2 regions of the Peribacillus sp. NPDC058075 genome follow, and region 2 is predicted to be linked to the other one. Evidence: a T-box and tRNA genes for the amino acid it is inferred to sense, from the RefSeq annotation. Region 2 holds a T-box; the other holds one or more tRNA genes.
What was found. A T-box is a leader RNA that pairs with one kind of tRNA and senses whether it is charged. The one in region 2 lies ahead of glyQ (glycine--tRNA ligase subunit alpha), so its partner is inferred to be a tRNA-Gly.

Region 1 (7,486 bases), on a different contig from region 2:
TGACATGTGGAGCTGACTGATACTAATAGATCGAGGACTTAACCATCGCTTTTAAAAAAATGAAATACCTTCTTATTATCTAGTTTTGAAGGAATGAAAATTCTTCAAAAATGAATATAGTCTGGCAATGATGGCGAAGAGGTCACACCCGTACCCATTCCGAACACGGAAGTTAAGTTCTTCAGCGCCGATGGTAGTTGGGGGTTTCCCCCTGTGAGAGTAGGACGTTGCCAGGCTGTTCATTTAAATCTTTAAATGGGTTTTAGGAAACATTATATTATTCCGCAGTAGCTCAGTGGTAGAGCATTCGGCTGTTAACCGAACGGTCGTAGGTTCGAGTCCTACCTGCGGAGCCATATGCTTCCATAGCTCAGTAGGTAGAGCACTTCCATGGTAAGGAAGAGGTCAGCGGTTCGAATCCGCTTGGGAGCTTCCCGATCTATCTATGAACAAAAAACAGTTCGGCCCGTTGGTCAAGCGGTTAAGACACCGCCCTTTCACGGCGGTAACACGGGTTCGAATCCCGTACGGGTCACCATTTTAAATCATTAATCCGGAGGATTAGCTCAGCTGGGAGAGCATCTGCCTTACAAGCAGAGGGTCGGCGGTTCGATCCCGTCATCCTCCACCATTTTATTCTTTACTTGCCGGTGTAGCTCAACTGGTAGAGCAACTGACTTGTAATCAGTAGGTTGGGGGTTCAAGTCCTCTTGCCGGCACCATTTACAACCATATATTGCGGAGGGGTAGCGAAGTGGCTAAACGCGGCGGACTGTAAATCCGCTCCTTTGGGTTCGGCAGTTCGAATCTGCCCCCCTCCACCATTTTAATAAAATCCTGTGGATCAGTTATATATTCTCTTTATTGGGGAATTATATGATTACCACCTTTTTATTTTGTTGAATTTTAATCATTGCATATCATATATTGGGCTATAGCCAAGCGGTAAGGCAACGGATTTTGATTCCGTCATGCGAAGGTTCGATCCCTTCTAGCCCAGCCATTTGCGGAAGTAGTTCAGTGGTAGAATACAACCTTGCCAAGGTTGGGGTCGCGGGTTCGAATCCCGTCTTCCGCTTAATATATTTCATATCCCTTAGGGGCCTTAGCTCAGCTGGGAGAGCGCCTGCCTTGCACGCAGGAGGTCAGCGGTTCGATCCCGCTAGGCTCCACCATCAACTACATACACCAAAAACTTACGTCTTAAGCCAAAAATGGCTTAAGACTTTTTTTTGTTCAAGGCATAGTTGGGCATACTAATTGCAAGAAAGATCTTTATTCACCAAAAACATATGTGATAGGAAAACGTGCATCTTTATACATGGAATTGTCGAGTTGAACCAATCGGCATATACAATATAAAATGGTGGAAAGGGGGAATTGTATGTCTATTCAGAAAATTTCCGTCATCGGGTTGCCTATGGACCTTGGTCAAGCAAGGCGAGGGGTGGATATGGGACCTAGTGCCATTCGCTGCGCAGAGATTGTCGAGCGGCTTGAAAGTTTGAATATAGAAGTAGAGGATTTAGGGGATATCATTGTAGGGCGACCTGAAAATGCAGATGAGCCTGGGACAAATCTAAAAAACTTACAGCTTGTGGCAAAGGGTAACACCCTGCTTGCAGCAAAAGTTGATGAAATAATAGAAGGAGGCTCCTTCCCGCTTGTATTGGGAGGAGACCATTCGATAGCCATAGGAACACTGGCAGGAGTCGCAAAGCACTATGAAAATTTAGGAGTGATATGGTACGACGCACACGGGGATTTAAATACGGAAGATACTTCACCATCCGGGAATATACACGGTATGCCCCTGGCTGTCAGTATCGGGCTTGGACATCCTGACCTAATCAATATCCATGGTTTTGCTCCCAAAGTGAAACCGGAAAACATCGTAATAATTGGGGCAAGGTCATTGGATGAAGGGGAAAAAGAACTTATCCGTGAGAAAGGGATTAGGGTATTCACGATGCATGAGATCGACCGTTTGGGAATGACACGGGTCATGGAAGAGTGCATGGAGTACCTAAGGGAAAGAACGGATGGTGTTCACCTTTCATTGGATTTGGATGGAGTTGACCCGGCAGATGCACCCGGAGTGGGGACACCGGTGATTGGTGGTATAAGCTATCGGGAAAGTCATTTGGCCATGGAAATGCTTGCGGAATCCAACTTGATTACATCAGCTGAATTCGTAGAGGTGAATCCCATTTTAGATGAGCGAAATAAAACGGCAATCGTTGCTGTCGCCCTAATGGGTTCGCTATTTGGAGAAAAATTATTATAACTGGAAAAATAAAAGAAACAGTAACCGGCTTGTAATGGGTTACTGTTTTTTATATGCTAGAAGGCGTAGGTTTATTTTCCAGGGTGTATGTAACAGGAACATAGTTATAGATTGATGGATGCCATCGTATATCCGTATTCACTTGAGAGCACGTCTGTCTGTAGGGTCTCCATTATTAGTTAAATGGATGTATTGGATGATTAAAGAATCCAATTTGCTGCTAACTTCAACAACTTCATTATCCACCATCGAAGAGCGGGAAGCCAAAAACATCATTTTCTGTCTGTATTGTTCAATATGATCTAAAATTTGTTCAGCAGTCATATAAAGAATCACTCCCTTGAATTATACAATTTCTTACTATATAGCCCTGTTTCTTTTTTTTTAAACATAAAATGTAAAACTTTGTTAAAATTAATGTATTAAATTTTTGAAACCTTTTAGCTTACGATTCGTAGTAATCGTATAGCCGCATGAGCGGGGGTAATACCGGAAAATGGATGCACTCATTAAAGAGAGAATTAATCAAGTATTAAAGGGAGACCATAATGCATTTGGGGAAATTGTCGAAATTTACAAGGACAAAGTTTTCCAAATATGTTTCAGGATGCTCGGAAACAGGCAAGAAGCGGAAGATTTGGCACAAGAGGCCTTTGTAAGGGCCTACGTGAATATTCGCAGTTTCAATATAACAATGAAATTTTCTACATGGTTATATCGAATTGCGACCAATCTTTGTATTGACCGGCTTCGCAAGAAAAAACCGGACTACTATCTGGATGCAGAGGTGGCCGGAACAGAGGGATTGAATATGTATTCCCAAATCGCATCGGATATGGCGAAACCCGAGGAAGAAGTTGAATCTTTAGAACTGCAGGAAACGATTCAAGTGGAAATAATGAAATTGCCCGAGAAATACCGATCGGTCATCGTATTGAAGTATATTGAAGAGTTATCATTAAAGGAAATCAGTGAAATACTCGATTTGCCGGTCGGTACGGTTAAGACGAGGATACATCGCGGTCGGGAAGCCTTGCGTAAACAACTACGCCATTTATAAAAAGAAGGTGAGAAAAATGAACTGCCATGAGGAAATCATTGAATATATGCATGATTATTTAGATGAGGACATCAAACCGGAGCATAAAGAAGTTTTACGGGAGCACTTGCATAACTGTGCTGAATGCCGGGATTACTTTCATGAAATGAAAAAGGCGGTCGCTCTTGTACAAAGCACTTCCCATATAAAGGCCCCGGATGACTTTACAGCAAAGGTTATGGCTCAATTGCCAAAGGAAACGAAAACAACAGGTGCCAAACGTTGGTTCAAAAGCCATCCCTTCATGACAGCGGCAGCGATGTTCATCATATTGATGACAGGATCTGTTTTTTCCACTTATAATCAGGACGAACATTTTTCAGTATCAAAGCAGCCTAACTTAGTGGTCGATGGTGAAACGGTGATTGTGCCTGAGGGTGAGACAATCAAGGGAAATGTGGTAGTTCAAAATGGTAACATTCAAATAGATGGTGAAGTAAAGGGAGATGTGACAGTCATAAATGGGCATAAATATATGTCTAAGGCAGGGAATGTGACTGGGAGCATCCATGTTATTGACCAAGCTTTTGAGTGGATGTGGTATAAAGTAAAGGACACTGCAACCTCGTTGGTTCCTGCTAAAGAGGAGAATAAGGAATAGAAGCTGGGAGAGGGCACCGTTTTTCATTTACGGTGACTTCGCTCAGCTTTATTTTGTTAAGTAAAGGGGAACCATTTTTCATGATTCGTTTTTCCTATGTAAATTTCTCACACTAGTTTTTAGATGTATCATTTAAAAAATGGTATACTATTAAGGTTATTGTAAATTGTAATTGGTATTTGGAGTAATACTGACTGGAGGAAACAACATGTCTTTAACCAATTTGACTGTTTGGGACTATGTAGTAAATTTCATTGATATTCTCCTTGTATGGTTTGTGATATATAAATTGTTAACTATTATTCGAGGCACGAAGGCTATTCAGCTGCTAAAAGGAATTTTTGTAATTGTCATTGTAAAAAGCTTAAGCAACCTGTTTGGTTTCAATACACTCGGATGGTTAATGGCACAAGTCATGAATTGGGGAGTATTGGCGATTCTCGTCATTTTTCAACCTGAACTGAGAAGGGCACTTGAACAATTAGGACGCGGGAAGCTCTTTGCAAGGGGCACCGTTCCAGAAGAGAATCAGCAAGAGCGTTTAGTCGAAGAAATCCTAAAGGCGTCCACCTATATGGCAAAAAGGCGTATAGGAGCCTTGATTACGATAGAAAAAGGTACGGAGCTTGGGGATTATGTTGAAACGGGGATCCCCCTAAAATCCTATATTTCTTCAGAACTGCTCATTAATATCTTCATCCCTAATACGCCGCTCCATGATGGCGCAGTTATTTTGCAAAATAACCAGGTGGCAGCTGCAGCCTGCTATTTGCCATTATCAGAGAGTCCATTCATTTCAAAGGAACTTGGCACACGGCATAGGGCAGCCATAGGCATGAGTGAAGTTACGGATAGTCTTACAATTGTCGTTTCAGAAGAAACGGGAGGGATATCCGTCACTAAAAACGGGGAACTTTACCGGGATTTGAATCAAGAATCATTTAAGGCCATGCTTACAAGTGAACTGGTAGTGGAAAACATCAAATCAACTTCCTCAAGCATCTTTAACTGGAGGGGGAAAAAGAATGGATAAATTCACCAATAGTGCTTGGTTTATGAGAATCGTAGCTTTTGCCTTGGCAGCACTTTTATTCATTTCCATTAACTTTGAGATGGAGTCGGATAAAAAATCGCTTGGTTTATCGACAGCCCCTGAAATCAGTACGGAGACTATTGAAAATGTACCGGTTGAAGTCTACTATGACCGTGAGAATCTAGTGGTGAGCGGAGTGCCGGAGACGGTTGATGTTACGCTTAAGGGAGCAAAAAGCCTCTTGATTAATGCGAAAAACCAAAGGGACTTTAAAGTGTATGTAGACCTATCTGATCCAGCAATCTCAATGGGGGACAGAACTGTCACATTTAAAATAAGTGAGCTGAATGAAAAGCTAGTGGCGACAATCGATCCGGAATATGCCGAAGTCAACGTTCAGGAACGGGTGACGAAGGAATTCTCCGTTGAAGCCGAGTATAATAGCTCTTTACTTGAAGAGGGATATACCGCCGGTCAGCCAACAGTCAGCCCGAAAACTGTCAAAATAACGGGTGCTAAAGATGCGATTGAACAAATTTCGTATGTAAAGGCAAACCTTGAAATAAGTAAGGGACTTAGCGAAACGGTGAACGGTAAGGCAACCGTTAAAGCCTTGGACAGGGACTTGAATAAGCTGGATGTGACGATCGAGCCATCTTCAGTTGCCGTTTCCTTAAAAGTGAGCATTCCTTCCAAGACGGTTTCGATAGAACCGAAGCAAACTGGCAAGGCAAAGGATGGCATCAGGATCACAAGCATGAGTGTTGACCCAAAAGAGGTCACCTTATTCGGTTCGGAATCGGACCTGGAGAAAATTGATGAAATAAATCTTCCTGTAAATATCTCGAAAATCGATGGTGATACAGAACTGGAACTAGATCTTAATAAACCGGAAAGTGTACAAAAAATGTCCTTGGGTAAGGCAAAGGTCAAGATTCGTACCGAGAAAGTGGATGTGGATGAAGAGAGTGCAGAGCCAGTCGTAAAAGAGAAAGAACAGGAAACTGAACAAAAACAAGAAGAGCAAGTAGTCGAAGAAGAGGAAGAAAAAGAAAAAGAAAAAGAAAAAGATGAAACGGCTGCCATTGAGTCTAAAACTTTCAACAATATACAAATTGTGCCTGTGGGCATACAGGATGACCAAGATGCCGAATTGGAATCCGAAGTAACTAGCATCACTTTGCTTGGTGAGGCGGATGAATTGAAGAAAATAACTAAAGACGACATTAATCTTACAGTAGATGTGAGTAATTTAGATGAAGGTACGCATGATGTGGATTTGGCGGTATCAGTACCTGAGGGATTGGACTGGGAACTGGATTCTAAAACGATTTCGGTAACCATCACACAAAAAGACGAAGAGACATGACCTTGCTTTAACATCATCATTTAATTCAGTAACGATTCGAAGAAGGAGCGATAAAGATGGGTAAATATTTTGGAACAGACGGAGTAAGGGGTATAGCGAATAGCGAATTAACACCGGAGTTGGCATTTAAACTAGGCCGTTTTGGTGGCTATGTCCTTACTAGAAATACAGAAAAACCAAAAGTGCTGATAGGGCGCGATACTCGTATTTCAGGTGAAATGCTGGAAGGTGCGCTTGTTGCCGGTCTTTTATCCATTGGGGCTGAGGTGATGCGCCTTGGGGTCATTTCGACACCAGGAGTTGCCTATTTAACAAAGGCCTTAAGTGCTGAAGCAGGTGTCATGATTTCCGCTTCGCATAACCCGGTAGCGGATAATGGCATTAAATTCTTTGGACCGGATGGGTTTAAGTTATCCGATGATCAAGAAGCGGAAATTGAAGCTCTATTAGATATGGAAAAGGATGAACTTCCACGCCCGGTTGGCGGAGATTTAGGCCATTTGAACGATTATTTCGAAGGAGGGCAAAAGTACCTCCAGTACTTGAAGCAATCAGTGGATGAAGACTTTACAGGCATTCATGTTGCTCTTGATTGTGCACATGGGGCGACATCTGCCTTGGCCATGCATTTGTTTGCAGATCTTGATGCAGACATCTCAACAATGGGGGCATCGCCCAATGGCTTGAATATTAATGATAAGGTAGGTTCCACCCATCCTGAAGCACTTGCTGAATTCTTAAAAGAAAAAGGTGCGGATGTTGGACTTGCTTTCGATGGTGATGGAGACCGTGTCATTGCCATAGATGAAAAAGGAAATATAGTGGACGGCGACCAAATCATGTATATCTGTGCGAAATACTTGAAAGAAAATAACCGTCTGAAACAGGGAACGGTGGTTTCTACGATCATGAGCAACCTTGGCTTTTATAAAGGTCTTGAAGAGCATGGCATCCAAAGCGCCCAGACGGCAGTGGGGGATCGCTATGTGGTCGAGGAGATGCGAAAAGGCGGCTATAACCTTGGCGGTGAACAATCCGGACATATCATCTTCCTGGACTATAACACGACAGGTGATGGCTTATTGACGGGCTTACAG
Region 2 (7,486 bases):
GACATTACTATGAGAGAATTGAGTATCGTGAAGCATTCCTTATGTGAATCGCTTAATGGGATCTTCCACTCCAGGATTGAATATCCGGAGTCGGATAAATTAGGACAGAAGGTGAAAGAATGATTTTAGCTATCGATTTTTTGGATGAAACGAACGAAGTAACGGAGGAAGCTCAGCACCTTGTTGAAAGCATTCTGCAATTTGCGGCTAGAAAAGAAAACATTGAAAAAGACACCGAGCTGTCAGTCACATTTGTAGACAATGATAGGATTCGGGAAATCAATAAAGAATATCGTAATAAAGATTCAGCTACAGATGTCATTTCATTTGCACTTGAAGAAATGGGAGAAGATGAAGTGGAAATTGTCGGGGCCGAAATGCCCCGCATGTTAGGGGATATCATCATTTCCATTGAGCGCACGAAAGAACAGGCTGAAGAATATGGTCATTCATTTGACCGGGAACTTGGATTTTTGGCACTGCATGGTTTTCTTCACTTATTAGGATTTGACCACATGAATGAAGAAGATGAAAAAGTGATGTTCACAAAACAAAAGGAGATCTTGGAAGAATATGGGCTTTCAAGAGAAGGGTAAAAAAAGGTATCCTTTATTAAAAAGTTTCTCTTTTGCCTGTCAGGGAATTTTGGAGGCTGTTCGGACTGAACGCAATATCAAGATTCACTTCACATTAACGGCAATTGTCGTATTCTTTGGTTGGTACTTCTCATTGAATGGGATGGAGTGGCTTTTCATTTTGGCGGCCATAGCCGGTACGATTGCGTTGGAGCTCGTTAATTCAGCGATTGAAAGAGTAGTGGACCTGGTAACGGATCAAATTCATCCGCTTGCCAAGCAGGCAAAAGATATTGCAGCCGGAGCTGTATTCATATATGCTATATTTTCTATAATAGTTGGATTGATTATCTTTTTGCCTAAGTTTGGCCTATAGACTGCCGAAATGGTACTCAATTTGAAAGGAAGATGTGAATTGAATACAAAAGAATTGATTGAGGAAGCTAAAAAAGCAAGGGATAAAGCCTATGTGCCTTACTCCAAATTTAAGGTGGGGGCTGCCCTTTTAACCGCTGATGGAAAGGTCTATCATGGTTGTAATATAGAAAATGCAGCATACAGCATGTGTAATTGCGCCGAAAGGACAGCTTTATTCAGCGCTTATGCCCATGACGATAAAAAATTCACTAAACTTGCAGTCGTGGCAGATACCGATGGTCCCGTTTCCCCATGCGGGGCATGCAGGCAGGTTATTTCAGAGCTGTGCGAAAAGGATATGCCGGTTGTTTTGACCAACTTAAATGGGGATATTAAAGAACTAACAGTACAGGAATTGCTTCCAGGAGCTTTTTCACCGGAGGATTTGAATGGATAAATTATTTAATGATACACAAGTAAAAGATTACAAATCAGGTTTCATTTCGATTATCGGACGACCTAATGTTGGAAAGAGTACATTTCTGAATCGAGTCATCGGTCAAAAGATCGCCATCATGAGCGATAAACCGCAAACTACAAGAAATAAGGTCCAAGGTGTACTTACGCAAAACGATTCACAAATGATTTTCATCGATACACCTGGCATTCATAAACCAAAGCATAAGCTTGGTGATTTCATGATGAAAGTGGCCACGAATACATTGAAGGAAGTCGATTTGATTCTCTTCATGATCAATGCGACTGAAGGATACGGACGCGGTGACGAGTTTATCATTGAAAAACTTCAATCCGTAAAAACGCCTGTTTTCCTGGTGGTAAACAAAATCGATGCGATGCATCCAGATGATTTACTTCCGATCATTGAAAAATACCAACAGCTTTACCCTTTTGCGGCAGTTGTTCCAATTTCTGCACTTGAAGGAAATAACGTCGAGACATTGCTTGAACAAATCAAGGAACACTTGCCTGAGGGTCCCCAGTTTTATCCGGCTGATCAAGTGACCGATCACCCGGAACGTTTTATCATTTCCGAATTGGTTCGCGAGAAGGTGCTGCACCTGACACGGGAAGAAATACCGCATTCGGTGGCTGTTGTCATCGATTCCATCAAAAAAATGGATAACAGCGACACCATTAATGTCATGGCGACGATCGTTGTCGAACGTGATTCACAAAAAGGCATTGTCATCGGAAAGCAAGGGAAAATGCTTAAAGAAGTCGGCAGCCGTGCCAGAGTGGATATCGAAAACTTATTGGGCTCGAAAGTTTTCCTGGAACTGTGGGTGAAGGTGCAGAAGGATTGGCGTAACAAAGCAAGCCAGCTTCGCGATTATGGCTTCAATGAGAGCGAGTATTAATTAACAAAATTTACGCGTCATGAAAGTTTGGAAAACGGTCAAGCTAATCATATGGTCGGATATTCATATTGCTAGTTAAAAATGAAAGGTGGGCTTTATATGTTGGATTTTACCTGGGAATTATTCACTGAAACAGGTAATGTGGACACCTATTTGCTGTTTAAGGAGATAGAAGTCGAAAGACAGGAAAGACACTTGGTATTGAATGATGAGCTAGCAGAAATTGATTTTCCTGTTTCATAGGATAGCCTTGGCGAGCATGGGTGGTGTCTTGGTATGCTCCAAAAATGTGAGGGCATTGTCATAAGGCGAACTGCATATGGAGAAAATAACAAAATCATTACTATATATACCCGTGAGCTAGGAAAGATTGGCGTTATGGCTAGAGGAGCCAGTAAACCTAACAGCAGGCTTTCTGCCGTCACACAGCTTTTTTGCTCCGGGTATTTTCTTGTAACTACATCAACCGGACTCGGAAGTCTCCAGCAAGGCGAAATGGTCGATTCACTCCGTTTCATAAGGGAGGATCTTTTTGCCACTGCTTATGCTTCTTATATTGTTGAATTGCTTGATAAAAGCGTCGAGGATAAGAAACCGAATCCATATTTGTATGAGTTGCTTTCGCAAACCTTGCATTACATAAACGAAGAATATGACGCAGAGGTATTGAAATTCATTTTTGAAATGAAGATGCTGCCCGTCAATGGGATTAACCCAGTGCTGAATCAGTGTGCTGTATGTGGTGAAACGGAAGGGGAATTCTCCTTCTCACTTCGGGAAGCGGGCTTCATTTGTCACCGCTGCCTAGGGAAGGACCCTTATCATTATAAAATTTCACCTGCAGCCGTCAAATTGCTGCGGATCTTTTATTATTTCGATTTATCAAGGCTCGGAAACATTTCCGTCAAGCCTGAAACGAAAAAAGAACTGCAGAAGATCATCGATGCTTATTATGAGGAATATTCTGGTCTGAATTTGAAATCAAAAAAGTTCCTGAAGCAGATTGATACGATGAAAGATATGTTTTAGGATCTGACCTATTGACATTCCATGCTAGTTTGTATAAAATTCTAATCATCAAAATAAGAAGATTGCGTTGATGGAAAAGAGTATCTGTCATTCTCCATAAAAAGCGAACCCGGGACAGTGGAAGCCGGGATATGGATTTACAGGGAAGGGCGTTTCCGGAGCATGTTGCTTTGAAAAGAGGCCGTTTTATAAACGGCAATTAGGGTGGAACCGCGGGTAAACTCTCGTCCCTATGCATTTCGCATAGGGACGGGAGTTTTTTGTTTGCCAAAATGTGATGGGTTCCGACCTCATTTTAAAAAGAGCCGTTTTAAATAACCTGGAGGTGTACGATGAATATTCAAAATATGATTTTAACGTTACAAAAGCATTGGTCTGAACAAGGCTGCATATTAATGAATGCTTATGATGTCGAAAAAGGGGCAGGAACGATGAGCCCATACACGTTCCTGAGAGCCATTGGACCGGAGCCTTGGAGCGTAGCTTACGTGGAGCCCTCACGCCGTCCTGCTGACGGTCGTTATGGTGAGAACCCTAACCGACTGTATCAGCACCATCAGTTCCAAGTGATCATGAAGCCGTCACCTGACAATATCCAAGAGTTATATTTGGATTCTTTACGCGCTTTAGGGATCAACCCGCTTGAGCATGATATTCGCTTTGTGGAGGACAACTGGGAAAATCCATCACTAGGATGTGCTGGTCTCGGTTGGGAAGTGTGGCTTGATGGAATGGAAATCACGCAATTTACATATTTCCAACAAGTGGGCGGACTTGAGTGCAAGCCGGTTTCCGTGGAAATTACATACGGGATCGAACGTCTCGCCTCTTACATTCAAGATAAGGAAAACGTATTTGACCTGGAATGGACAGATGGATTCACAGTTCGGGATATATTTGGACAGCCGGAATACGAACATTCGAAATATACGTTCGAAACCTCCGACCTTGATATGCTGTTTCAGCTTTTCACGATGTATGAAAAGGAAGCGCATCGCCAAATGGAAGAAGGACTTGTACATCCCGCATATGATTATGTTTTGAAATGTTCACATACATTTAACCTTTTGGATGCCAAAGGTGCCATCTCGGTGACGGAAAGAACGGGTTATATTGCCCGGTGCCGTAACCTAGCGCGCAAGGTTGCCAAAACCTTCTATGAAGAGCGGGAAAAATTAGGCTTCCCGATTCTGAAAGTGAAAGGGGAGAATACAAATGAGCAAGCGTGATTTGTTATTGGAAATTGGATTGGAAGAGCTGCCTGCCCGTTTTGTGACAGCATCAATGAAACAGTTGTCAGATAAGGTGCAGCAATGGCTAACGGAAAAAGCGATTGAATTCGGAACGGTTGAAGCTTTTTCCACACCAAGACGTTTGGCCGTTCTGGTGAAAGACGTAGAAGAGTCCCAAGAGGATATCGAAGAAGAAGCAAAAGGCCCGGCTAAGAAAATCGCTTTGGACAGTGAAGGCAACTGGTCTAAAGCCGCATTGGGATTCGTCAGGGGTCAAGGCATGACTTCAGAGGACATTTATTTTAAAGAACTCAAGGGTGTAGAATATGCCCATGTGAATAAATTCATAAAAGGACAGCAGACCGTTCAGCTTTTATCTGAGCTTGCTGAAATCATCAGCGGCATGACGTTCCCGAAAAATATGCGTTGGGCCAATCAGGAGCTCCGCTTCGTCCGTCCGATTAAATGGCTGATTGCCTTATTCGGCAATGACATTGTGCCATTCAGCATTGCTGATGTGGAAACGGGCCGAGAAACAAAAGGACACCGTTTCTTGGGCGATAGCGCTAGCATCGAACTGCCGGAACTGTACGAAGATACGCTAAAAGAGCAATTTGTTATGGCGAATCCAGATAAACGCCGGCAAGTTATAATGGATCAGATTAAAGAACTTGAGCAGGAGAAAGGCTGGATCATCCCAGTCGATGAAGACCTGCTTGAAGAAGTCAATAATTTGGTAGAGTATCCAACGGTGTTATTTGGAAATTTTGAAGAAGAGTTCCTTGAGCTTCCAGCTGAGGTGCTTATCACATCGATGAAGGAACATCAACGTTATTTCCCTGTTAAAGATCAGGACGGGAAGCTGCTTGCTCACTTTGTAACCGTGCGTAATGGCGATGACCGCCATTTGGATAAGGTTTCTAAAGGGAATGAAAAAGTATTGCGTGCCCGCCTATCGGATGCAGCATTCTTCTACAAAGAAGATCAGAAAAAAGAAATTTCGGATGCTTTGAAAAAGCTTGACAGCATCGTTTATCATGAAGAAATCGGTACATTAGCCGAGAAAACTGCCCGGGTAACTGCTTTGACCGGTGACCTTGCGGATGCTTTGGATTTAAAGGCGGAAAAAGAAATGGCGCTTCGTACAGCGGCAATTGCCAAGTTCGATTTGGTGAGTCAAATGGTTTATGAATTCCCTGAATTGCAAGGGTATATGGGTGAAAAATATGCGCTCTTAAAAGGTGAAGCTAAAGAAGTGGCCGCCGCAATCAATGAACATTATATGCCAAGACATGCGGATGACAATGTACCGCCTTCAGTGATTGGCGCGGTTGTGAGTTTAGCTGAAAAAATGGATACTTTGTCTTCATTCTTCGCTATTGGCGTCATTCCGACAGGTTCCCAGGATCCTTACGCATTAAGAAGGCAGGCGAGCGGTGTCGTCCAAATCCTAGCGGAGAAGAAATGGAATATTTCTCTAGAGGAGCTTATTGTTTTAGGCCTTAAAGGACTGGAATCAAAAGGCATCTTAAAACGTGATCTTGAAGAAGTTAAAGCGGATATGTTCACATTCTTTAAAGCACGTGTCAAACATCTGCTTCAAGAACAGCAAATCCGTTACGATTTAATTGATGCAGTTCTGTTCAATGAGATCGGTTATATCCACTCTATCGTGGAACGTGCACATGTCTTGAATGCTAAAAAGGACGAAGCAGGGTTTAAAGAAAGCCTGGAAGCATTAAGTCGGGTCATGAACATTGCTGTTAAATGTGACAATAAGGTGACAGTTGATCCTTCTGCCTTTGAAAATGAACAAGAAAATGCGTTATATGTAAAATATCAAAAAGTGGCAATCCGTTATATGGAATCTAAAGATGAGAATGAGCGGTTTGAACAGCTTGTTTCGCTACAATCGGAAATAGAGTCATATTTCGAGAATACAATGGTCATGGCAGATGATGAAGCAATCCGTAATAACCGTTTATCCTTAATGAAGGAAATCAGTGATTTGGTTGCAGGCTTTGCTGCCATGAATAAAATCATCCTTACATGATCGAAAGGATGGATGGAAATCGGAAACACTTTAAATAGGGTTTCCGATTTCTTAAAAAGATAATGGTCAATAAATAGGACAAAAATGCCCTTATTAAATAATTTAGTATATAATTATTAAATGAATAAATTTTGTTACTTTACTCTGCGAAAGCAGTGGGGTGGTGATTATAATCCAATTGAACAAGCGTCAGGAGCAAATTTTACAAATTGTAAAAGAAAACGGACCGATTACTGGAGAACATATTGCGGATAAATTGAACCTAACCAGGGCGACACTTCGTCCAGATCTAGCCATTTTAACGATGGCAGGTTTTCTTGATGCCAGGCCGCGAGTGGGGTATTTTTATACAGGCAGGTCAGGGACACAGCTTTTGACCGACAGCCTTAACCATCTTTATGTACGAGACTACCAATCGATACCCGTCGTTGTTGACGAGGGCATTTCCGTATATGATGCAATCGTCATGATGTTTTTAGAAGATGTCGGAACAATGTTCGTGGTCGATAAGCATGCATTGCTAGTTGGTGTCTTATCAAGGAAAGACTTGTTGCGTGCGAGTATTGGGAAACAAGAGCTTAACTCCATTCCAGTCAATATCATCATGACTAGGATGCCCAATATTACAATGTGTTCAAAAGAAGACCTTTTGATTGATGTGGCCAAAAAATTGATTGATAAACAAATCGACTCATTACCGGTCGTCAAAGACACAGAAAAAGGCTATGAAGTGATTGGAAGGATTACAAAAACCAATATTACGAAAGCATTCGTAGCTTTGGCTGATGAAGGCTATTAGGGGGCTTGCAAAAGGAATGACGGAGAATATGAACGGTTCTATTATATATGTTGTATCGGATT

Region 1: it has a tRNA-Gly gene. The T-box ahead of glyQ (glycine--tRNA ligase subunit alpha) is inferred to sense a tRNA for this amino acid. The anticodon was not compared.

The regions. Positions count from the first base shown of each region.
Region 1 is NZ_JBHVSL010000007.1:72,153-79,638, reverse strand. Features, by position in the region: partial or broken rRNA gene ACFVS1_RS25245 (23S ribosomal RNA) at 1-46, shown strand, start outside; rRNA gene rrf (5S ribosomal RNA) at 121-236, shown strand; tRNA gene ACFVS1_RS25235 (tRNA-Asn) at 282-356, shown strand; tRNA gene ACFVS1_RS25230 (tRNA-Thr) at 360-432, shown strand; tRNA gene ACFVS1_RS25225 (tRNA-Glu) at 464-538, shown strand; tRNA gene ACFVS1_RS25220 (tRNA-Val) at 556-631, shown strand; tRNA gene ACFVS1_RS25215 (tRNA-Thr) at 647-722, shown strand; tRNA gene ACFVS1_RS25210 (tRNA-Tyr) at 741-824, shown strand; tRNA gene ACFVS1_RS25205 (tRNA-Gln) at 929-1,003, shown strand; tRNA gene ACFVS1_RS25200 (tRNA-Gly) at 1,007-1,078, shown strand; tRNA gene ACFVS1_RS25195 (tRNA-Ala) at 1,100-1,175, shown strand; gene rocF (arginase) at 1,385-2,287, shown strand; gene ACFVS1_RS25185 (aspartyl-phosphate phosphatase Spo0E family protein) at 2,426-2,611, opposite strand; gene sigW (RNA polymerase sigma factor SigW) at 2,784-3,347, shown strand; gene ACFVS1_RS25175 (anti-sigma factor family protein) at 3,364-3,987, shown strand; gene cdaA (diadenylate cyclase CdaA) at 4,196-5,020, shown strand; gene ACFVS1_RS25165 (CdaR family protein) at 5,013-6,389, shown strand; gene glmM (phosphoglucosamine mutase) at 6,446-7,486, shown strand, end outside.
Region 2 is NZ_JBHVSL010000001.1:910,854-918,339, forward strand. Features, by position in the region: gene ACFVS1_RS04590 (HD family phosphohydrolase) at 1-123, shown strand, start outside; gene ybeY (rRNA maturation RNase YbeY) at 120-596, shown strand; gene ACFVS1_RS04600 (diacylglycerol kinase family protein) at 574-951, shown strand; gene ACFVS1_RS04605 (cytidine deaminase) at 991-1,389, shown strand; gene era (GTPase Era) at 1,382-2,311, shown strand; gene ACFVS1_RS04615 (YqzL family protein) at 2,411-2,554, shown strand; gene recO (DNA repair protein RecO) at 2,588-3,340, shown strand; T-box leader at 3,399-3,575, shown strand; gene glyQ (glycine--tRNA ligase subunit alpha) at 3,673-4,569, shown strand; gene glyS (glycine--tRNA ligase subunit beta) at 4,556-6,625, shown strand; gene ccpN (transcriptional regulator CcpN) at 6,786-7,424, shown strand; gene ACFVS1_RS04640 (pyruvate, water dikinase regulatory protein) at 7,453-7,486, shown strand, end outside.